One region of the Streptomyces sp. NPDC102274 genome, then DNA from elsewhere that is predicted to be linked to it. Evidence: riboswitches for the same ligand, from Rfam matches in the RefSeq annotation. Region 1 holds a riboswitch; the other holds the start of a gene.
The links. A riboswitch is a leader RNA that binds a small molecule or an ion and turns the genes downstream of it on or off. The one in region 1 is predicted to bind S-adenosylmethionine.
Positions count from the first base shown of each region.

Region 2: it holds a riboswitch for S-adenosylmethionine, as region 1 does, so the genes downstream of both, ACIRQP_RS01715 (aminotransferase class V-fold PLP-dependent enzyme) here and thrC (threonine synthase) in region 1, are expected to answer to the same signal.

Region 1 is NZ_JBIWLW010000022.1:5,007-16,028, reverse strand. Features, by position in the region: gene ACIRQP_RS26470 (ROK family protein) at 1-727, opposite strand, end outside; gene ACIRQP_RS26465 (extracellular solute-binding protein) at 1,064-2,311, shown strand; gene ACIRQP_RS26460 (DUF3263 domain-containing protein) at 2,323-2,601, shown strand; gene otsB (trehalose-phosphatase) at 2,730-3,572, shown strand; gene ACIRQP_RS26450 (trehalose-6-phosphate synthase) at 3,589-5,028, opposite strand; gene ACIRQP_RS26445 (hypothetical protein) at 5,121-5,291, opposite strand; gene ACIRQP_RS26440 (glucosyl-3-phosphoglycerate synthase) at 5,336-6,313, opposite strand; SAM riboswitch class I at 6,482-6,611, shown strand; gene thrC (threonine synthase) at 6,629-7,954, shown strand; gene ACIRQP_RS26430 (ubiquitin-like small modifier protein 1) at 7,996-8,271, shown strand; gene ACIRQP_RS26425 (cold-shock protein) at 8,687-8,890, shown strand; gene groL (chaperonin GroEL) at 9,288-10,913, shown strand; gene ACIRQP_RS26415 (Uma2 family endonuclease) at 11,010-11,022, opposite strand, start outside.
Region 2 is NZ_JBIWLW010000001.1:368,420-379,441, reverse strand. Features, by position in the region: gene ACIRQP_RS01730 (Rieske 2Fe-2S domain-containing protein) at 1-394, shown strand, start outside; gene ACIRQP_RS01725 (cytochrome bc complex cytochrome b subunit) at 391-2,016, shown strand; gene trpD (anthranilate phosphoribosyltransferase) at 2,211-3,275, shown strand; SAM riboswitch class IV at 3,718-3,835, shown strand; gene ACIRQP_RS01715 (aminotransferase class V-fold PLP-dependent enzyme) at 4,034-5,419, shown strand; partial or broken gene ACIRQP_RS01710 (HAMP domain-containing protein) at 5,430-5,927, opposite strand; gene ACIRQP_RS01705 (Lrp/AsnC family transcriptional regulator) at 6,044-6,325, opposite strand; gene ACIRQP_RS01700 (rhomboid family intramembrane serine protease) at 6,322-7,032, opposite strand; gene ACIRQP_RS01695 (hypothetical protein) at 7,222-7,464, shown strand; gene ACIRQP_RS01690 (NYN domain-containing protein) at 7,502-8,866, shown strand; gene ACIRQP_RS01685 (NlpC/P60 family protein) at 9,217-10,257, shown strand; gene ACIRQP_RS01680 (NlpC/P60 family protein) at 10,490-11,022, shown strand, end outside.

The DNA.
Region 1 (11,022 bases):
GGGTGAGCGCGGTGACCAGTCCGGCGGCGAGCGCGTCGACCGCGTCGAGCCAGACCCGTACGGCCGCGGGGTCGCCGGACTCCACGGCCTTCGCGCAGTCGGCGGCGTCCGCCTCCGGGTCGCCGCTCGCCGCGGCCCAGGCGCGGGTCACGGCCGCGGCGGAGGCGAGGGTCTCCAGACAGCCGCGCTGTCCGCAGCCGCAGTCGGGCCCGTCGGGGCGGACCACGACATGGCCGATCTCGCCCGCGTAGCCGTGGGCACCGGCCTCGATGGTGCCCGCGATGCCGATGGCCCCGGCGATCCCGGTGCCCAGCGGCACGAACAGGAACCGGTCGGCCCCCCGGCCCGCGCCGAGCCGCCCCTCGGCGAGACCGCCGGTGCGTACGTCGTGCCCGAGCGCGACGGGTACGCCGCCGAGCCGGGCGCCGAGAAGATCGCGCATCGGTACGTCGCGCCAGCCGAGATTGGCGGCGTACCGCGCGATACCGCGCTCGGCGTCGACGATGCCGGGCACCGCGACCCCGGCGGCGACGGCGCTCTCGCCGAAGTGCTCGGTGCCGTACGCGCGCAGGTCTGCGGCGAAGCCGAGGATGGTCTCCACGACGGCCTCGGGCCCGCGCTCTCTGCCGGTCGCCCGCCGCGCCTGGTACAGCAGCGCGCCGTCCGCCCCCACCAGGGCGGCTTTCATGCCGGTGCCGCCCACATCCAGGGCGATGACGTGTCTCACGGGAACAGTCTCGCGCGTAGACCCTTGAAAGGTCTAGTCCACTGCCCAGGATTGTTGAGTCTCCATACAAACGGACCTGGCCGGTGGGACGCGGCTCCGGCGAGTGAGCCGAAGGGGCGCGCCCCTGTCGTAAAGGGAGGCTGTGCTCGATATGCGGCTTCACCGGGCGGCCGCGGGGACGTTGCCTAAGTGAAACCGACCCCAGGTGGACCCGAAACCTCCGGATGGGGGAAAATCGCTGCTTCATAACAATGCGTCACGGGGGACCGACCGGGGCCTTACGCGCAATCGAAGAACAAGGGCGGGAACACAGCCGTGCGACAGCGCTATCTGGGAATGACCGCGGCGATAGCCGCATGGGGCATGACAATGGCGCTGGCCGGCTGTGGCAGTACGGGAGGGTCCGGGGACGTCACCCTCAAGTTCGTCGCCGCGGACTACGGCACCAACTCGGAGAACTCCTCCGAGAAGTACTGGTCCGCGCTCGCCTCGGCGTTCGAGTCCAAGAACCCCGGCATCAAGGTCGACGTCAGCGTCCGTCCCTGGAAGACCGTCGACAGCGATGTCGCCACGATGGTCGAGGAGGACCGGGCCCCCGACATCGCGCAGGTCGGCTCGTACGCCAACTACGTGAAGCAGGACCAGCTCTACACCGCCGACGAAGTGCTCTCCGTCCCCACGCAGGCGAACTTCCTCGCCCAGCTCTCCGAGGCCGGCAAGGTCAACCGCATCCAGTACGGACTGCCGTTCGTCGCCTCCACCCGGCTGCTCTTCTACAACAAGAAGCTCTTCGACCAGGCCGGTCTGGACGCCCCGGAGAACTGGGACGACATCCAGTCCGACGCCGAGGCGCTCAAGGGCCTCGGCGTGACGACACCGTTCGCGCTGCCGCTGGGCTCCGAGGAGGCGCAGGGCGAGACCATGATGTGGCTGCTGAGCGGCGGGGGCGGCTACACGGACACCGCCGACGGTTCGTACAACATCGACTCGGAGCAGAACATCGCGACGTTCCAGTGGCTGCAGAAGGAGCTTGTCGGCAAGGGGCTGACCGGTCCCGTCGCCCCCGGGAAGCTCGACCGCGCCATGGCGTTCAAGGCGTTCACCAGCGGTCAGGTCGGCATGCTCAACGGGCATCCCTCCCTGATGGCGGAGGCCGCGAAGCAGGGCGTCAAGGTCGGGATGGTGACGCTGCCCGGCGTCAACGGCAAGGCCAAGGCGTCCATGGGTGTGGCCGACTGGATGATGGCCTTCAAGCAGAACGGCAACCGTACGGCGATCGGCAAGTTCCTGGACTTCGCGTACGACGACAAGAACGTGATGTCCTTCGCCGGGCAGTACGACCTGCTGCCGGTCACCTACAGCGCGAACGACGCGATGGCGGCGGATCCGCAGTACGCGGACCTGCGCAAGTTCCTGGACGCGCTGCCGACTTCCGAGCTGATTCCGTACGGCAAGAACTCGTGGGCGAGCGTGAGCGAGAGCTTGAAGAAGAACATCGGTAAGGCCGTCGAGCCCGGTGCCAGCCCGTCGAACGTCCTCGGCGGGATCGCCAGGGACGCGGCGGCGGCCGAGGCCGGCGAGTAGCGTGCGGTCATATGACCGCGTCTGATCCCGCCGATCCCGCCGATTCGGCCGATTCCGCGGAGCCCTCGGGGCTGTCCGAGCGGGACCGCGCCGTACTCGCCATGGAGCGGCGCGGCTGGCCGGGGCCCGGCGCCAAGGAGCGGGCGATCAGGGAGGGGCTCGGCCTGTCGCCGACCCGCTACTACCAGCTGCTGGGCGCGCTGCTGGACGATCCGCTGGCGCTGGAGCACGACCCGGTGACGGTGAACCGGCTGCGGCGGATCAGGGACGAGAGACGCCGCCGCCGCTAGTGCGGCGACCGGCACCAGGTCCTGTCCGGCCGGACAGGGCCTAGGCCGGCCGATCTTCGTAAGCCCGCGGCGGCCCTCCGTTGGCCGGACAGGCTCTCCGCGGTGGCGGGCGCCGATAAGGTCGTGGCATGGGCAGCAACCCGTACCCCCTGCCGAAACCGGCCACCCCCGCCGGCGCCGACGGTCTGGCCGCGCTCCTCGCGCGGCCCGGCAAGTCCGTCGTCGCGCTCGACTTCGACGGCACTCTCGCCGAGATCGTCCCCGACCCCGAACAGGCCCGCGCGCATGCGCGCGCCGTCCCCGCCCTGGCCGCGCTCGCGCCGCACGTCGCGTCGGTCGCGGTCGTCACCGGCCGTCCGGCCGGGGTCGCGGTGCGGTACGGCGGCTTCGCCGGAGTGCCGGGCCTGGACCATCTCGTGGTCCTCGGCCACTACGGCGCCGAGCGCTGGGACGCCGTCTCCGGCACCGTCCGCGCCCCCGCCCCGCACGAGGGCGTCGTGGCGGTCCGTGCCGAACTCCCCGGCGTCCTCGACCGATTCGGCGCCTGGCGCGGCACCTGGATCGAGGAGAAGGGCCAGGCGGTCGCGGTGCACACCCGCCGCGCCTCCGACCCGAGGGCCGCCTTCGAGGCCCTGCGCGACCCGCTCACCGAACTGGCGGCCCGCCACGGCCTGATCGTCGAACCGGGCCGCATGGTCCTGGAGCTGCGCCCGCCCGGCATGGACAAGGGCGTGGCGCTGCTGGAGTACGTACGCGAGATCGGCGCCGAGACGGTTCTGTACGCGGGCGACGACCTGGGCGACCTCCCGGCGTACGCGGCGGTCGAGAAGCTCCGCTCGGACGGCCACCCCGGCCTGCTGATCTGCAGCGGCTCCGAAGTACCCGAACTGGCCGAGCGCGCCGACCTGCTGCTGCCGGGACCGGCGGCGCTGGCGGACTTCCTGGCGGCGCTGGCGGAGACGATGGCCTGAGAGCCCGGCAGGTGCGTCAGGCGCGCAGCGCCGTCAGCTGGTCCAGGAACCACTGCCGCGGCGGCAGCGCCGTCGCCGCCGCGGCCAGCCGCTTGGCGCGTTCCGCGCGCTCGTCGGCGGGCATGGTCAGCGCCTCGTGCAGGGCCGCCGCCGTGGCGCTGATGTCGTACGGGTTCACCACCAGCGCGTCCCCGCCCAGCTCCTCGTACGCCCCCGCCTCGCGCGACAGCACCAGCGCGCAGCCGCGCTCCGAGACGAGGGGGATCTCCTTCGCGACCAGGTTCATGCCGTCGCGGATCGGGTTGACCAGTGCCACGTCCGCCAGCCGGTAGGCGCCAAGCGAGCGGGCGAAGTCGTCCTTGACGTGGAGGACGACCGGGACCCAGCCCTCCGTGCCGAACTCGGCGTTGATCGCATCGGCCACCCGCTGGACCTCGGCGGTGTAGTCGCGGTAGACCGCCAGGTCCTGCCGGGACGGGTAGGCGAAGGCGACATGGACCACGCGTTCGCGCCATTCGGGACGGTCGGTCAGCAGCAGCCGGTAGGCGAGCAGGCCGCGCACGATGTTCTTCGACAGTTCCGTACGGTCCACCCGGACGATGGTCTTCCGCTCCTCGCCCTTGCTCGTACGGCCGATCTGCCCGCGCAGGGTCACGATCCGCTCGTCCACGTCGGGGCGGTGCGCGCGCTCGCGCAGGAAGTCGCCGTCCGCGCCCAGGCCGTGCACGCCGATCTGTGTTTTTCCCGTGCCGCCCCTCCCGCCCAGCAGCTCCGTACAGCACGCGGTGAAGGCGTCGGCCCACCGGTGCGTCAGAAAGGCCGCGCGGTCCGCGCCCAGGATGCCGCGCAGCAGCTGGCGCGCGATGTCGTCGGGCAGCAGCCGGAAGTAGTCCACCGGGGCCCAGGGCGTGTGCGAGAAGTGCCCGATCCTCAGGTCGGGGCGCAGGGCGCGCAGTATCCCGGGCACCAGCGCCAGGTGGTAGTCCTGCACCAGCACGGCCGCGCCGTCGGCCGCCTCGTCGGCCAGCGCCTCCGCGAAGGCGCGGTTGTACGTCTCGTAGGACGCCCACCGCGCGCGGAACTCCGGGCCGAAGGACGGCTCCAGCGGGGTCTGGTACAGCAGGTGGTGGACGAACCAGAGCGTGGAGTTGGCGACGTCGTTGTAGGCGTCCGCGTACACCTCGGGCGCGATGCCCAGCATCCGCACCCGTCGGCCGCCCGTGTCGGCCGTGTCGAGCCGGCCGCCCGTACGCCGTACCGCCTCGCGGTCGCCGTCCCCGAGCGCCGCGCACACCCACACCGCGTCCGCGTCCGGACCGATGGCCGACAGGCCGGAGACCAGCCCGCCGCCGCCCCGCTTGGCCTCCAGCGCGCCGTCGTCGCGCAGCGTGTACGAGACGGGGCCTCGGTTGGACGCGACGAGGACCTGGGCCCGGGAGGGCGGCTCGGTAACCATGTGCCGAAACCTAGCCCGTCACGGAAACGCTCAAACGTACGGGCGCGGCCCTGTCGTCGGCTGTGCCGACCGTCCTGCGGGCGACGCTGTCGTCAGTCCCGTCGGCCGCGCAGGGCGGCCAGCGCGACCACCCCGGCGCCGCTCAGCGCGAGCACCACCCCGCCCAGCAGCCACAGCCGCTCGGCGGCGCTCCCGGTCTCGGCCAGATGCGCGTGCACAGCGGTCAGAGGCCCGGTCAGCGTTCCAGCCACCACATGATTCATGACCATAATCGGGCAATCTAGGGAACTCGCATGATCGCATTCCGTTACGCCGCGCGTCCGGCCGTGTACTCCGCGATCTCCCGCACCGGCGGCCGTTCCTCCGTGTCCACCGCGTGCGTACGCGGCACGAAACCGTTCTCGCCGCGCTCGAACTGCGTCAGCTCCGGCCGTACCAAGTGCGCCCGGGACAGCCGCAGCTGCGCCGTACGGTAGATCGCCGCGGCCATCCGCCCCAGCGCCCGCTCGTCCTGGTGGCGGTGGATCCGTACCCCGACGTCGACCTGCCCCAGCGCGTCGAGACCCGCCATGTGCAGCGCGTCCACGAGCAGCCCCAGCTCGACGCCGTATCCGACGGGGAACGGCAGCCGCTCCAGCAGGGAGCGCCGCGCCGCGTACTCGCCGCCCAGCGGCTGGACGAAACCGGCCAGCCGGGGCCAGTGCAGATTGAGCAGCGGCCTCGCCACCAGCTCGGTCACGCGTCCGCCCTGGCCGCCCTGGCCGCCCTGGCCGGGACCCCGTTCCGCCGCGGGCTGGTGCAGCGGACGGTCGTACATCGCCTTCACGAACTGCACGTCCTGATCGGTCAGCAGAGGCCCCACGATGCCCGACACGAAATCGGCCGAAAACCGTCGCAGATCGGCGTCCACGAAGCACACGACCTCGCCGCTCGTCACCAGTAGCGACCGCCACAGCACCTCGCCCTTGCCGGGCAGTGCCGGCAGCCGCGGCAGTATCGCGTCCCGGTGCTCCACGCGCGCGCCCGCCGCCGCGGCGACCGCGGCCGTACGGTCGGTGGAACCGGAGTCGATCACCACAAGTTCATCGACGAGCGGTACCCGCTCCATCAGTTCGCGCCGGATCACGGACACGATCTCGCCGACCGTCGCCTCCTCGTTCAGCGCCGGAAGGACCACACTCACCGACGTGCCGCGCGCGGCCTTCGCCACCATCAGCCGGTCGAGCGGGCGGTCGGCCACGGACCAGGAACGCCTGGTCAGCCAGTGCTCCACCTCTTCCAGCACGGTCGGTACTCCCTGTGCGTGTGCCATGAACGTGATCCATCTCGCGGTGCGGACGACTATCTCAACCGTGCGCTCCTTCGGTTACAGTCTTGAACAACACGAATGACCACCGCATGCCGGGGGTCGTTACGTGAAAAAACGTGTCGGACCCCGGGTCCGGCTCCATAGCGCTCATCCAGAGGGACTGAGGGAACGGCCCGTTGAAGTCCCGGCAACCCTCCCGCCGACCATTCGAGGTCACGGTGGGGAAGGTGCCAATTCCGTCTCGTGGCGAAGTACGTCGCGAGGAAGATGAGGAGAAAGGGCCTCGCCTCCATGTCTGTGCAGACCGCCGTACAGAACGCCGACTCCGACGCAGCCGGCACCAACTCGGCCGCCACCGGCGCCGTCGATCTCGGACCCGCCGCCGCACTCTCGTGCCGCGAATGCGGAGAGCGCTTCGACCTCGGTCCGATTTTCGCCTGTGCCAGCTGTTTCGGGCCGCTCGAAGTGGCGTACGACCTGCCGAGCGGCACCCCCGAAGAGCTGAAGAAGCGCATCGCCGAGGGCCCGGACAACATCTGGCGCTACGCGCCGCTGCTGCCCGTCCCCGCCGATGTGGCCACGAAGCCCAGCATCAACCCCGGCTTCACCAAGCTCGTCAAGGCCGACAACCTCGCCCGTGAACTGGGCGTCACGGGCTCCCTGTACGTCAAGGACGACTCGGGCAATCCGACGCACTCCTTCAAGGACCGCGTCGTCGCCATCGCCGTCGAGGCCGCCCGCGCCTTCGGATACACCACGCTCTCCTGCTCGTCCACGGGCAATCTGGCCGGCGCCGTCGGCGCCGCCGCCGCCCGTGCCGGCTTCCGCTCCTGCGTCTTCATCCCGCACGACCTGGAGCAGGGCAAGGTCGTCATGGCGGCGGTCTACGGCGGTGAACTCGTCGGTATCGAGGGCAACTACGACGACGTCAACCGCTTCTGTTCCGAGCTGATCGGCGACCCGCTCGGCGAGGGCTGGGGCTTCGTCAACGTCAACCTGCGCCCGTACTACGGCGAGGGGTCCAAGACCCTGGCGTACGAGATCTGCGAGCAGCTCGGCTGGCGGCTGCCCGACCAGATCGTCATCCCGATCGCCTCGGGCTCGCAGCTCACGAAGATCGACAAGGGTCTCCAGGAGCTGATCAAGCTCGGCCTGGTCGAGGACAAGCCGTACAAGATCTTCGGTGCCCAGGCCGAGGGCTGCTCGCCGGTGTCCACCGCCTTCAAGGCCGGACACGACGTCGTACGGCCGCAGAAGCCGGACACCATCGCCAAGTCCCTGGCGATCGGCAACCCCGCCGACGGCCCGTACGTCCTGGACATCGCCCGCCGCACCGGCGGCGCCGTCGAGGACGTCAACGACGAACAGATCGTCGACGCGATCAAGCTGCTGGCGCGCACCGAGGGCATCTTCGCGGAGACGGCCGGGGGCGTGACCGTCGGCGTGACGAAGAAGCTGATCGAGGCCGGTGTCCTCGACCCGGCCCTCACCACCGTCGTCCTGAACACCGGCGACGGACTCAAGACGCTCGACGCCGTCGCCCCGACGACCGGCCCGACGGCGATCATCCGCCCGAGCCTGGACGCGTTCCGCGACGCCGGCCTGGCCGGCAGCTGACGACCACCACGACGTTACGGAAGACGGAAGGCAGAACACCCATGAGCGTCAACGTCCGCATCCCCACCATTCTCCGTACGTACACCGGCGGCAAGGCCGAGGTCGCCGCCGAGGGGACGACCCTCTCCGAGGTCATCCAGTCCCTGGAGGCGAGCCACCCGGGCATCGCCGCCCGCGTCCTGGACGACCAGGGCAAGCTGCGCCGCTTCGTGAACGTGTACGTGAACGACGACGACGTCCGCTTCGAGCAGGGCCTGGAGACCGCCACTCCGGCGGGCGCCGGCGTCTCGATCATCCCCGCCGTCGCCGGAGGCTGATCCCCGGGATTCCGCTGGGATTTCGCGGATTCCCCTGATTTCCCGGATTTCCCGGATTTGCTCCGCTCTGTTACTGGTACGGCCCCCTCCGCGAGAGAAGCGGAGGGGGCCGTTCTACATGGTTGAGCGCGGTACAGTATGGGAACGCCCCGCTGTCGCCCCTGCCAAAGGCATGCGAGAACGCGACAACATGGAGTGGAAGTCGGAGTGCCGTATGCGCCGTAGGTGCGCTTTGCCCGGCCCGACTTGCCCTGGAACGCAGGGAATTCATCAGTATGTGTGTTCAGCCATGCCCAGAATTCTCGTCCGATTGACCTGTTGCAGAGGGCAGTTGGGCAGATACATTCAGCCGCGGTCGACGCGTTCCGGCGTGAAGTGTGGCCCCGTGCAAGGGCCAGTAATAGGGGAGTTAGGCATGGCTCAGGGCACCGTCAAGTGGTTCAACGCGGAGAAGGGCTACGGCTTCATCGCGGTAGACGGTGGTGCGGATGTTTTCGTCCACTACAGCGCGATCCAGATGGACGGTTACCGCACCCTTGAAGAAGGTCAGCGAGTGGAGTTCGAGATCTCGCAGGGCCAGAAGGGTCCGCAGGCGGACATGGTCAAGCTCGCCGTCTGATCCCGGCGCGATCGGCCACCGACGCACTGACGTACGTACTCACGCCGAAGGGTCCGCATCCCGAACAGGGGATGCGGACCCTTCGCGCGTTCCGGAGGAGGCCGGCCGCGGGAGGCTGTCCGGAGGCGCTGACAGGAGGGGTTGAAGGGGCCGCGGTGTACTGGCGGAGCTTGCACTCTCGGGGGCCGAGTGCTAATCATTGGCGTTAGCACTCTGCAAGTGAGAGTGACAACTTAAGGACCGGGTCGGTGAGGCCCGAAGAGCCGGTGGGGTAAGGAACCACACGGCTCTCAGGCCGTCCGTCGCGGGCGCCAGCACGGTCCGGAGCAATCCTTCCCCAAGCTCTCAACTGCGTTCGAGCAGGGGAGACCCCATCCGTCCGGGAGGACCACTTCACATGGCCAAGATCATCGCGTTCGACGAGGAGGCACGGCGCGGTCTCGAGCGCGGGATGAACCAGCTCGCCGACGCCGTCAAGGTCACCCTTGGCCCCAAGGGCCGAAACGTCGTCCTCGAGAAGAAGTGGGGCGCCCCCACGATCACCAACGATGGTGTGTCCATCGCCAAGGAGATCGAGCTCGAGGACCCGTACGAGAAGATCGGCGCCGAGCTGGTCAAGGAAGTCGCCAAGAAGACGGACGACGTCGCCGGTGACGGTACGACCACCGCCACGGTGCTCGCCCAGGCGCTGGTCCGCGAGGGCCTGCGCAACGTGGCCGCCGGCGCCAACCCGATGGCCCTCAAGCGCGGTATCGAGAAGGCCGTCGAGGCCGTCTCCGGTGCCCTGCTGGAGCAGGCCAAGGACGTGGAGACGAAGGAGCAGATCGCTTCGACCGCCTCCATCTCCGCCGCTGACACCCAGATCGGCGAGCTGATCGCCGAGGCGATGGACAAGGTCGGCAAGGAAGGCGTCATCACCGTCGAGGAGTCGCAGACCTTCGGTCTTGAGCTTGAGCTCACCGAGGGCATGCGCTTCGACAAGGGCTACATCTCGGCGTACTTCGCCACCGACATGGAGCGTATGGAGTCGTCCCTGGACGACCCGTACCTCCTGATCGTCAACTCCAAGATCGGCAACGTGAAGGACCTCCTTCCGCTGCTGGAGAAGGTCATGCAGTCGGGCAAGCCCCTGCTGATCATCGCGGAGGACGTCGAGGGCGAGGCGCTGTCGACCCTGGTCGTCAACAAGATCCGTGGCACCTTCAAGTCCGTCGCCGTCAAGGCCCCGGGCTTCGGTGACCGCCGCAAGGCGATGCTCAACGACATCGCCATCCTCACCGGCGGTACGGTCATCTCCGAGGAGGTCGGCCTCAAGCTGGAGAACGCCGGCCTGGACCTGCTGGGCCGCGCCCGCAAGGTCGTCATCACCAAGGACGAGACCACCATCGTCGACGGTGCCGGTGACAGCGACCAGGTCGCCGGCCGGGTCAACCAGATCCGCGCCGAGATCGAGAACAGCGACTCGGACTACGACCGCGAGAAGCTCCAGGAGCGCCTCGCGAAGCTGGCCGGCGGCGTGGCCGTCATCAAGGCCGGCGCCGCGACCGAGGTCGAGCTCAAGGAGCGCAAGCACCGCATCGAGGACGCGGTGCGCAACGCCAAGGCCGCCGTCGAGGAGGGCATCGTCGCCGGTGGTGGCGTGGCTCTGCTCCAGGCTTCCTCGGTCTTCGAGAAGCTTGAGCTCACGGGCGACGAGGCCACCGGTGCCGCGATCGTCAAGCTCGCGCTGGAGGCTCCGCTCAAGCAGATCGCCGTCAACGGTGGTCTTGAGGGCGGCGTGGTCGTGGAGAAGGTCCGCAACCTGACGGTGGGTCACGGCTTGAACGCCGCGACCGGCGAGTACGTCGACATGATCGCCGAGGGCATCATCGACCCCGCGAAGGTGACGCGCTCTGCCCTGCAGAACGCTGCCTCCATCGCGGCGCTGTTCCTCACCACCGAGGCTGTCATCGCTGACAAGCCGGAGAAGGCCGGCGCGGCCCCGGCCGGCGGCGGTATGCCGGGCGGTGACATGGACTTCTGAGCCTGACGGCTCGGACCCGGTCCATGGTCCTGATGTGACCGAGGGCGGTACCCCTGTTGCGGGGGTGCCGCCCTCGGGCGTTTTCCGGTGGCTTCGTCAGCGGGTGTAG
Region 2 (11,022 bases), on a different contig from region 1:
TTCACTGACCTTCGCCATGCCCGAGGGTCTCGACGAGCACAGCGAAGACTTCCAGAAGCAGATCGCCAAGGCGGCTCTGATGATCGTCCGGATCCAGCCGGACGAGATCAAGGACAAGCGCGAGCTCGAATGGTCCCACCAGGGGATCGTGGCGTACTCGAAGATCTGTACCCATGTCGGCTGCCCGATCAGCCTGTACGAGCAGCAGACGCACCATGTGCTGTGCCCGTGCCACCAGTCCACCTTCGACCTCTCCGACGGCGCCCGCGTCATCTTCGGCCCGGCCGGTCACCCCCTTCCGCAGCTGCGTATCGGTGTGAACGCTGAGGGCAACCTCGAAGCGCTCGGCGACTTCGACGAGCCCGTCGGCCCTGCCTTCTGGGAGCGCGGATGAGTACCGCTGACGACAAGAACCGCAAGGCACCCGCGGGCGAGCGGGTCGCCGACTGGGCGGACGGCCGGCTGGGCATCTACAGCCTGGCCAAGACCAACATGCGGAAGATTTTCCCGGACCACTGGTCCTTCATGCTCGGTGAGATCGCCCTCTACAGCTTCATCGTCATCATCCTCACGGGTGTGTATCTGACGCTGTTCTTCCACCCGTCGATGAACGAGGTGGAGTACCACGGCGGCTACGTCCCGCTCCAGGGCGTGATGATGTCGGAGGCGTTCGCCTCCACGCTGGACATCAGCTTCGACGTCCGCGGCGGTCTGCTGATCCGGCAGATCCACCACTGGGCCGCGCTGATCTTCCTCGCGGCCATGCTGGTCCACATGATGCGCGTCTTCTTCACGGGCGCGTTCCGCAAGCCGCGCGAGATCAACTGGCTGTTCGGCTTCCTGCTGTTCGTCCTGGGCATGTTCACCGGGTTCACCGGTTATTCGCTCCCGGACGACCTGCTCTCCGGCACCGGTGTCCGGTTCATGCAGGGCGCCATCCTGTCGGTGCCGGTCGTCGGAACGTATCTGTCGATGTTCCTGTTCGGCGGGGAGTTCCCCGGCGGCGACTTCGTGGCCCGGTTCTACTCGGTCCACATCCTGTTGCTGCCCGGCATCATGCTCGGCCTCGTGGTGGCCCACCTGATCCTGGTCTTCTACCACAAGCACACGCAGTTCGCGGGCCCCGGCCGTACGAACAAGAACGTCGTGGGCATGCCGCTGCTGCCGGTCTACATGGCGAAGGCGGGCGGTTTCTTCTTCCTGGTCTTCGGTGTGATCGTGATCGTCTCCGGGATCGCCACGATCAACCCGATCTGGGCCATCGGCCCGTACCGTCCCGACCAGGTGTCCACCGGCGCCCAGCCCGACTGGTACATGGGCTTCTCCGAGGGACTCATCCGTGTGATGCCCGGCTGGGAGATCGACTTCGCCGGACACACCCTGGTCCTGGGTGTCTTCATCCCGCTGGTGATCTTCCCGTTGGTGCTGGTCGCGATCGCGGTCTATCCGTTCGTCGAGTCCTGGGTCACCGGTGACAAGCGCGAGCACCACATCCTGGACCGCCCGCGCAACGCACCGACCCGTACGGGATTCGGTGTGGCCTGGCTGACCTGGTACTTCGTACTGCTCGTGGGTGGCGGTAACGACCTGTGGGCGACGCACTTCCATCTGTCGATCAACGCGATCACCTGGTTCGTCCGGATCGCCTTCTTTGTCGCACCGGTCGTCGCCTTCGTCGTCACCAAGCGGATCTGTATGGGTCTCCAGCGGCGCGACGCCGAGAAGGTGCTGCACGGACGCGAGTCCGGTGTCATCAAGCGGCTGCCGCACGGTGAGTTCATCGAGGTCCACGTCCCGCTGGAGCAGGGAGCCCTGCACAAGCTCACCGCGCACGAGCAGTACAAGCCGGCCGAGATCGGCCCCACGGTCGACGAGAACGGCGTGGAGCGCAAGGTGGGCCCCGGCGAGAAGGTCCGCTCGAAACTGAGCAAGGGCTACTACGGCGAAGGCAACCAGATTCCCAAGCCCACCGCCGAGGAGTACAAGGAGATCACCAGCGGCCACGGCCACCACTGATCCCGCCCGGCCTCACCAGGTCGCCACCACCGAGGGCCCCGGCCCGGTCTCCCGCGAGGGAACCGGCCGGGGCCCTCGGCGTACGTCCTGTTCCGGAGTACGGGCATCCGCCCTGCGGGCCGGTACGCGCCGATAGGCTGGCCACAGGCCGCACACAAGGCCCACGCGTCGGACCCGGACACCCAGGAGCGAGCATGAGCGCTGTGACCCCCGTCGGAGGCGACACCGCGGCGGCCCGCACCTGGCCGGGCGTACTGAACGCACTGCTGAGCGGCGCCGACCAGAGCGCGGACGCCACCGCCTGGGCGATGGACCGGATCATGAGCGGCGAGGCCACCGACGCCCAGATCGCCGGCTTCGCCGTCGCCCTGCGGGCCAAGGGCGAGACGGTCGCGGAGATCAGCGGCCTCGTACGCGCGATGTACGCGCACGCCAACCTGATCGAGGTGCCCGGCCGGACCGTCGACATCGTCGGCACCGGCGGCGACGGCGCCAAAACCGTCAATATCTCGACCATGTCGTCGATCGTGGTCGCCGGCACCGGCGCGAAAGTCGTCAAGCACGGCAACCGCGCCGCGTCCTCCGCGAGCGGAGCCTCCGACGTACTGGAGAAGCTCGGCGTCAACCTGGAACTGACCCCGCAGCGGGTCGCCGAGGTCGCCGAGGAAGCGGGGATCACCTTCTGCTTCGCGGTGAAGTTCCACCCCGCCCTGCGTCATGTGGCCGCCGCGCGAGGCGAGTTGGGCATCCGCACCACCTTCAACTTCCTGGGCCCCCTCACCAACCCGGCGAAGGTCCGCGCGCAGGCGACGGGCGTCGCCGACGCTCGGATGGCGCCGATCATCGCGGGCGTACTGGCCGAGCGCGGCTCCTCCGCGCTGGTCTTCCGCGGCGACGACGGCCTCGACGAGCTGACCACCACCGCGACGTCGCGGGTATGGGTCGTCCGGGACGGCAAGGTGACCGAGGAGGCGTTCGACCCGCGGGACGTGGGCCTGGAGCTGGTGCCCGTGGAGGCGCTGCGGGGCGCGGACGCCTCGTACAACGCGGATGTCGCGCGGCGGCTGCTGGCGGGGGAGACGGGGCCGGTGCGGGACGCGGTGGTGCTGAACTCGGCGGCGGCGCTGGTGGCGCTGGATCCGACGGGGGAGTCGCTGGCGGCGCAGTTGTCGGCGGGGATGGAGAGAGCGGCGGAGTCGATCGACTCGGGCGAAGCGGGGCGGGCTCTCGCCCGCTGGATCGCGTCGTCGCAGTCGTAGCGTTTCGCCTTCCGGCGGGGGCCGTTGTCCGGGGTGCGGTGCGATTTGGGTTGGGCCGGTTTCCGGGTGCGGGTTGTCGCCGGGTGTCGCTCCGGGGCTCGCGCCCTGGACGGCATGCTGTGCTTTTCCGGGGGACACCCCGGACCCCCGTACGGTGCGACTCTGGCCACAGTCGGGGCACGGGCGGTCGCGCGCCACACATCACGCTTTAGTGTCCCGGACACGACCCCTGCGCGCCCCCCTTCACCGCCCGCACAAACGGCCCGGCCGTGCGCGGGGCGGCAGCCACAGGGCGGCGAGTGGCGGAGTCCACCGGGCCGCATCCACACCCCCACCCCGCAGCTCCCTCCAGGTCGCGGGGTGCGGGGGCCCATCGGTACCAGCCACAACGACCGCACCCCGGCGCCCCTCGCCGCCACCCCTATGGCATACTCCTCGGCAAGGTCATGAGTGACAGCGATTAAGGCCCCGGCTCGCTGTCCGGCAACCCTCCGTCCGTGGCGGGGTGCCCCGGGTGAAGACCAGGCCGTAGGCAGCGAGGTCTGCGGCAAGCGCGGATCCCTGCCACCTTTGGGGTCCTGGTCCTCAAGGGAGCAGTCTCGTGAGCAAGCGAATGCGTTAGGGCTTTCACGCCCCTCTTCAACACACCTCCGCACGGCGACTCCGTGCGTCGAGGCACACCCCGCCAGCACCGCGGCACAGCCGCGCACCGCGGGGACTTGAAGCCGTTCCGACTTGTCCCGCCGGGAGATATCGCCATGTCCGCACGCCCGAACGCCGCCGTCACCACGACCCCCTCCGACGATCCCGCCTGCGCCGCGCCGCTGCCGGTGCTCGGGCGTGAGGTGACCGTCCCGCTCGTCACCGGCGGCGAGGTCACCTACGCCGCGCTCGACTACGCGGCCAGCGCCCCCGCCCTTCAGCGCGTGTGGGACGCCGTCGCCGCGTACGCCCCGTACTACGGCAGTGTCCACCGGGGTGCCGGTTATCTCTCGCAGCTTTCCACGGATCTGTTCGAGAACAGCCGCCGCACGGTCGCGGAGTTCCTCGGTTGCCGCCCCGGCGACCAGGTCGTCTTCACCCGCTCGACCACCGACTCGCTCAATCTGCTGGCGGCCGTGGTCCCCGCGGAGTGCGAGGTGTTCGTGTTCGAGACCGAGCACCACGCGTCCCTGCTGCCCTGGCGGGACGCGCGGGTGACCTATCTGAACGCTCCTCGGACGCCGGGCGAGGCCGTCGCGACGCTGGAGCGGGCGCTCGCCGGGCGCGGGTCCGAGGGGCCGGCGCTGGTCTGTGTGACCGGTGCGTCCAATGTGACCGGTGAGCTGTGGCCCGTACGGGAGTTGGCCGCCGCCGCACACGCGGGGGGCGCCCGTATCGTGCTGGACGCCGCTCAGCTCGCGCCGCACCACCCCGTGGACATCGCCGAGCTGGATGTCGACTGGGTGGCCTTCTCCGGGCACAAGCTGTACGCGCCGTTCGGTTCCGGGGTGCTCGCGGGGCGGGCCGACTGGCTCCGGGACGCGGAGCCGTATCTCGCCGGGGGTGGCGCCAGCCGCAAGGTGGCGCGTCGGGCCGACGGCGGGGTGGATGTCGAGTGGCACACCACGGCGGCCCGTCATGAGGCCGGTTCGCCCAATGTCATCGGGGTGTACGCGATCGCCTCGGCCTGCAAGACGCTCACGGACGCCGGGTTCGACGCGCTGGTGGCGCGCGAGCAGCGGCTCGTGGCGCGGGTGCGGGAGGGGCTGGCCGGGGTGCCCGAGGTGAAGGTGCTCTCGCTGTTCGGCGAGGACGCGCCGCGGGTCGGAGTGCTCTCGTTCGTGGTCGAGGGGTGGAACAGCTCGCACTTCGCCGCCGCGCTCTCCGCGGAGTACGGCATCGGCGTACGGGACGGGCTCTTCTGCGCCCACCCGCTGGTGCGGACGCTGCTGGACAGCGACCCGCAGGACCCGGGGGAGTGCGGTGCCCCGGAGGCCGAGCCGGGTGAGCGGTCGCTCAACGCGATCCGGGTCAGCTTCGGCGCCGGGACGCCGGACGAGCATGTTGACCGGTTCGTGCGGGCCGTGCGGGAGCTGGTGACCGACGGCGCGCGGTGGAACTACCGTACGGAGGACGGCCGCTGCGTCCCCGACCGCGGCTGACCGTCAGGCCGCGACGGGCGACTTCGGCCGGGATCTTGCCGCGTACGGTCTGGTGGTCGAGCGCGCCCTCGGCGGTGATCACCAGATCGGCGCGGGCCGGCCGGGCGTCGAGGTCGAGCCGGTCGAGCATCCCGTTGAAGGTCTCGGCGAGCGCCGCGATGTCGTCCCGGCCCTTGACGGGGATGCGGCGGGTGAGGTCCTGCTCGGTGAGTTGTGCCGCGGTGATCCGTACGACCCGTACGGGCGCGAGTATGCGGCCCGCGACTGCCCAGCCGATGCCGGTCGTCAGCAGCAGCGCCACCCCCGAGATGGCCAGCAGCGTACGGAACGTCTCGTCCGCGACGGCCCGTTCCCGGTCCGCGTGGAAGGCGACGACGCAGGCGCCGGGCGCCGTGTCGCCGGCGGGGGCGATCTCCACTTTCGCCCAGCGCGGCTCGCCCCGCGGGCGGTGCAGGGTGCCGGAGGCCGCCTCGGAGGCGAAGATCCGGGTCAGCGCGTCGTCGTCCCGCCACAGGGCGGTCCGCTCGGGGAGGTCGCGGCGCTGCCGGATCACCTGCGGTTTGGGCACGGCGGCCCGGATCAGGCTCGCCGGCGCCGGCGCCGGAACCGGCGGGAGACGGGGCCCTACGCGTCGAGTCCGATGGCGAAGGCGGCTTCGAGGTCGTGCTGGGAGTACGTACGGAACGCCACATGCGTGTCCGTGGCCTCGACGCCCTCGATCTTGCTGATCCGGCCGGGGATCACATCCGCCAGATCGTCGTGCTTGGAGACCCGGACCATGGCGATCAGGTCGTACGTACCGGTGACCGAGAAGACCTCGCTGACGCTGTCGAGGGCGGCGATCGACTCCGCGATCTCGGGGATCCGGTCGACGCTGGTCTTGATGAGCACGATCGCGGTGATCACGGTTGGCGTTCTCCCTCGGTGGCCGCGGTTTGGTCTTTCACTCTATCGGTACGCCAGTACCGCACCCAGGTGTAGAGGAAGCCCGTGCCGAACCCCACCACATGCGCGAGATAGGCGACCCCGGGACCGGCCTCCGCGCCCTGTGCCGCCGCCCACTGGAGCGCGAACCAGAAGATCAGCACCATCCAGGCGGGGAAGCGCAGCGGCAGGAAGAGCAGAAACGGGAAGAGGCTGGTGACCCGGGCTCTGGGGAAGAGGTAGAGGAAGGCGCCGAGCACCCCTGAGATCGCGCCCGAGGCCCCCACCAGCGTCTGGTCCGAGTCGGCGTTGGCCGCCGCGTACACGAACAGCGCGAAGTAGCCGACGGCGAGATAGAAGAGCGCGAACCGCGCCCGGCCCATCCGCTCCTCGGCCATCGCCCCGAAGACATACAGGAAGAGCATGTTCCCCAGCAGATGCAGCCAGCTGCCGTGGACGAAGAGCGCGGTGAGCGGGGTGAGCAGGGCGTGCGGGGTGCCGCGCAGCAGATTGACCGGGATGACGCCCCACCGTTCGAAATACGCGCTCTGGGTCGCGAGGAGCGTGTCCCCCTTCCCGTACCCCGGATTGAACCCCGACAGCGGGCTGACCAGGAAGACCAGACAGCAGAGGCCGATGAGTCCGTAGGTCACCACTGGGCCGCCGGCCGCCGTCCGCCACTTGATCATGGACAGAGCATTGCGTACCGGGACCCACTGGTACAGAGCGCCTCGCCGCCCCCTGCAGGGGCCGCCAGGCCGTAGGGTTGCTGGCATCACCTACGTGTTTCTGGATATCCGCGTTTCGACGGCGCACCGCGGGACACCGCACCGAGGATCGACGGAATCGACGGAATCGACGAAAAGAGGACGGCGACGATGACGACGGTTCCCCGGCCGACGGCCGCTACCCGGTGGCGCTGCACGCTGTGCGGCAATCTCACGCGCTTCGATGTGACCCGCTCCGCGAAGACCGTCGAGTACGTCCATCTGGACCTGGCAGGGGAGCCGAAGGTCGAGGAGCGCGAGGTGGTCAGTGAGACCATCGAGTCGGTGCGGTGCCGTTGGTGCAACGCCGTGGACCAGATCGAACTGGTGGACAGGCCGGGGGCCGGTTCCTGACGGAGCCGCCCGAAAGGGGTAGATGGGGTGACGGATCGTGGAGCAGCCCGCGAGCGGTGCTGAGCCGTCCGGTGCGGCCGGCGGTGACGCCGCGGAGGCGCTCGACCGCCCGCTCCCGGACGGAGTACGGCGCCGCGTCGTCGCGCTGGTCTCCGACGCCTTCGGCGGGCTGACCGTCACCGAACTCCCCGCGCCATTGCGGCAGTACGCCCGGTTCACCCCGAACAGACGGGCGAAGTTCGCGGGAAACGCGATGGCCGCCGCCCTGGAGAGCGACCCGGTGTTCCGGCAGCGGATCGGGGAGCGCATCGGCCAGTCCCAGCCCGAACTGGCCGCGGCCCTGGAGGCGGGCTCGCCGCCCGCCGCCGCCGATCCCGTCGATGTCGCCGCCGCCGCGTATGTCCTCAGACCCCCGGGGTGGGTGAAGCTGGTGGCCGCCGCGGGCGAGGAGGCCCAGCGGGCGGACGCCGAGCGGGCCGGCGTGGAGACCCGGCGCGAGCTGGAGCGGCTCCGTGAGGAGCTGGCCGTCGCCAGGGCCCTGACGAAGAGCGAGACCGAACGGCTGCGTACGGAGCTGGAGGCGGCCCGCAAGGAGACCGAATCGCTCCATCGCAAGCTGCGCAGCGCCCAGAGCGATGTGAAGCGGGGCGAGGCCGCGCTGCGCCGCGCGAACGCGGAGTCCGAGGCGTTCCGGGCCGAGTCCGCGGCGCAGGTGTCCGCCGCGGAGAGTGAGACGCGCCGGATCAGGGCGCGTCTCGGTGAGGCGGAGGCGGCCGTCGAGGCGAGCCGCCGGGCCGCCCGTGAGGGCCGCTCGGTGGAGGACATGCGGCTGCGGCTGCTGCTGGACACGGTGCTGGAGTCGGCGCAGGGGCTGCGGCGCGAGCTGGCGCTGCCGCCCGCTGCCGCCCGCCCCGCGGACACGGTCGACGCGGTCGAGCCCGGCCGTATGTCTCCCAAGGATGTGGCGGCCCGCGCGCTCTCCGAGACCGATCCCGCGCTGCTCGACCAGCTGCTCGCGCTGCCGCAGGCGCATCTGATCGTGGACGGCTACAACGTCACCAAGACCGGCTATCCGACGATGCCGCTGGAGAAGCAGCGGCTGCGGCTGCTGGGCGGGCTGGCCATGCTCGCGGCGCAGACGGGCGCGGAGATGACCTGTGTCTTCGACGGCGCCGAGCTGGCGGCGCCGGTGCTGCTCGCCCCGCCGCGCGGGGTGCGGGTGCTGTTCTCCAAAGCGGGCGTGACGGCGGACGAGTTGATCCGCCAGCTCGTCAGGGCCGAGCCGCCCGGCCGGCCCGTGGTCGTGGTCTCCACCGACCGGGAGGTCGCGGACGGGGTCGCCAGGGCCGGTGCCCGACCGGTCGCCTCCGCCTTGCTGCTGAAGCGGCTTTCGCGCGCCTGATCCCTCTTGTGACGCTGGTCAACTCGTGCGAACAATGACCGAATTGATCGCCTGTTGTCGCAGCGCAGCGTCAAATGTCCATGACTGCCTGTGTGGTGTCTGTAAATTATGTGCGTCCTGACGGACTTTTTCCTTGGAAGGATTTGAACTGATCACGAGAAGGTCACTAAGGTCAGGCCTCGAACCTTCGCGCGGTTGATCATCCATCCGGGGTGGCAGCGAAGGAACCGCCGATTTCGTGCAGTTCGGCCCGGTTCGGTCCAGTTCGCTGGAGGGGTCGACGCAGGAAGCCGGGGCTTCTACGTCCCCCATGGCCCGGTAGGCGGCTGAGGAAGAAGGAGCTCGCCTCCGTGGCGTCCCACCGTCGACCCAAGCAGCCGAGCCGCGCCCGTGTGACCGTGCTCACCGCTACCGCCGCCGCTGCCGTCGCTCTCAGCTCCCAGGCCGCCCAGGCCGCCGAGCCGAAGCCGAGCAAGGAAGACGTCAAGGAGAAGGTCGACAAGCTCTACGAGGACGCGGAGAAGGCCACCGAGAAGTACAACGGGGCCAAGGAGGCGCAGGGCAAGCTCGAAAAGCAGGTCGACGCCATCCAGGACAAGGTCGCCCGCGGCCAGGACGAGCTCAACAACCTGCGCGACGGCCTCGGTTCGATGGCCAGCGCCCAGTACCGCACCGGCGGCATCGACCCGGCCGTACAGCTGTTCCTCTCCTCGGACCCGGACAGCTACCTGGAGAAGGCGTCCACGCTCGACCAGATCAGCGCCAAGCAGGCCGACACGCTCCAGCAGATCCAGTCCAAGCAGCGGACCCTCGCGCAGCAGCGCCAGGAGGCCCAGGGCAAGGTCAAGGACCTCGCGGAAACCCGTAAGCAGCTCGGCGAGCAGAAGGACGCGGTCCGGGCCAAGCTCGCCGAGGCGCAGAAGCTGCTCAACACGCTCACCGCGCAGGAGCGCGCCGCGCTCGTCGCGGAGGACGAGTCCCGTGCCAGCCGCGACGGCGGCACCTCCTCGCGCCCCGACCTCGGCAACTCCGTGCCCGCCTCGCAGCGTGCCTCCGCCGCGTTCGCCGCCGCCCAGAGCAAGATCGGCACCCCGTACGTGTACGGCGCCAGCGGCCCCAGCTCGTTCGACTGCTCCGGACTGACCTCCTGGGCGTACGCGCAGGCCGGCGTCGGGATATCCCGCACCTCCCAGGCCCAGGCCAACGACGGCGCGCGCATCGGGATGAGCCAGCTCCAGCAGGGCGACCTGGTCTTCTTCTACGGCGACCTGCACCACGTCGGCTTCTACGCGGGCAACGGCCAGGTGCTGCACGCCCCCAAGCCCGGTGCCAGCGTGCGCTACGAGTCCATCAACAACATGCCCTTCCAGTTCGGTGTCCGGATCGGCTGACGGCCGCTGACACCCGCCCATTCGGGCGAATTCCCGCTACGCACGCTGACGCCGCGCCCCGCCGATGACCTTGTGGTCTCCGGCGGGGCGCCACTTTGTGTGCGCGGGGCGGTCGTTGGTCGCTCCGTGGTCGCACGGCTACTGTCTGCTGCGCGCAGCTCCGGCCAGCGGTCCGCCCGTCGGGCGGCAGGGGCTGCGTCAGTGCGTACAGCGGAAGGAAGTGCGGCTTCCTGTGGTGTCCCATCGCCGCCCCTCACAGCCCGGACTGGGCCTCGGCGCCCGCGGCAGCGCCATCGCAGTGTCCGCCGCGGCGGCCACTGCCGCGGCGGCGCTCGGAGCCGCCCCCGCGGGCGCGGACCCGCAGCAGACGCCGGAGGCCACTCGCGCCAAGGTCGACCGGCTCTACGAACAGGCCGAGAAGGCCACCGAGTTGTACAACAAGGCCAGTGAACAGGCGGGACGGCTGCGCGGCCTGGTCGACCAGGCGCAGGACAGCGCCGCCCGCGGCCAGCAGCGCGTCAACACGATGCGCGGAGCGCTCGGTTCACTCGCCGGCGCCCAGTACCGCTCGGGCGGCCTCGACCCGGCCCTCGCCCTGCTGCTCTCCTCCGACCCCGACAGCTATCTCGACAAGGCCTCCGTCCTGGACCGGGTCGGCGCCCGCCAGTCCGGCACCCTGAGAGAACTCCAGCAGGCCCAGCGGAGGCTGGGACAGGTGCGTATGGAAGCCGCCCACGACCTCACCGAGCTGGAGCGCAGCAGAGC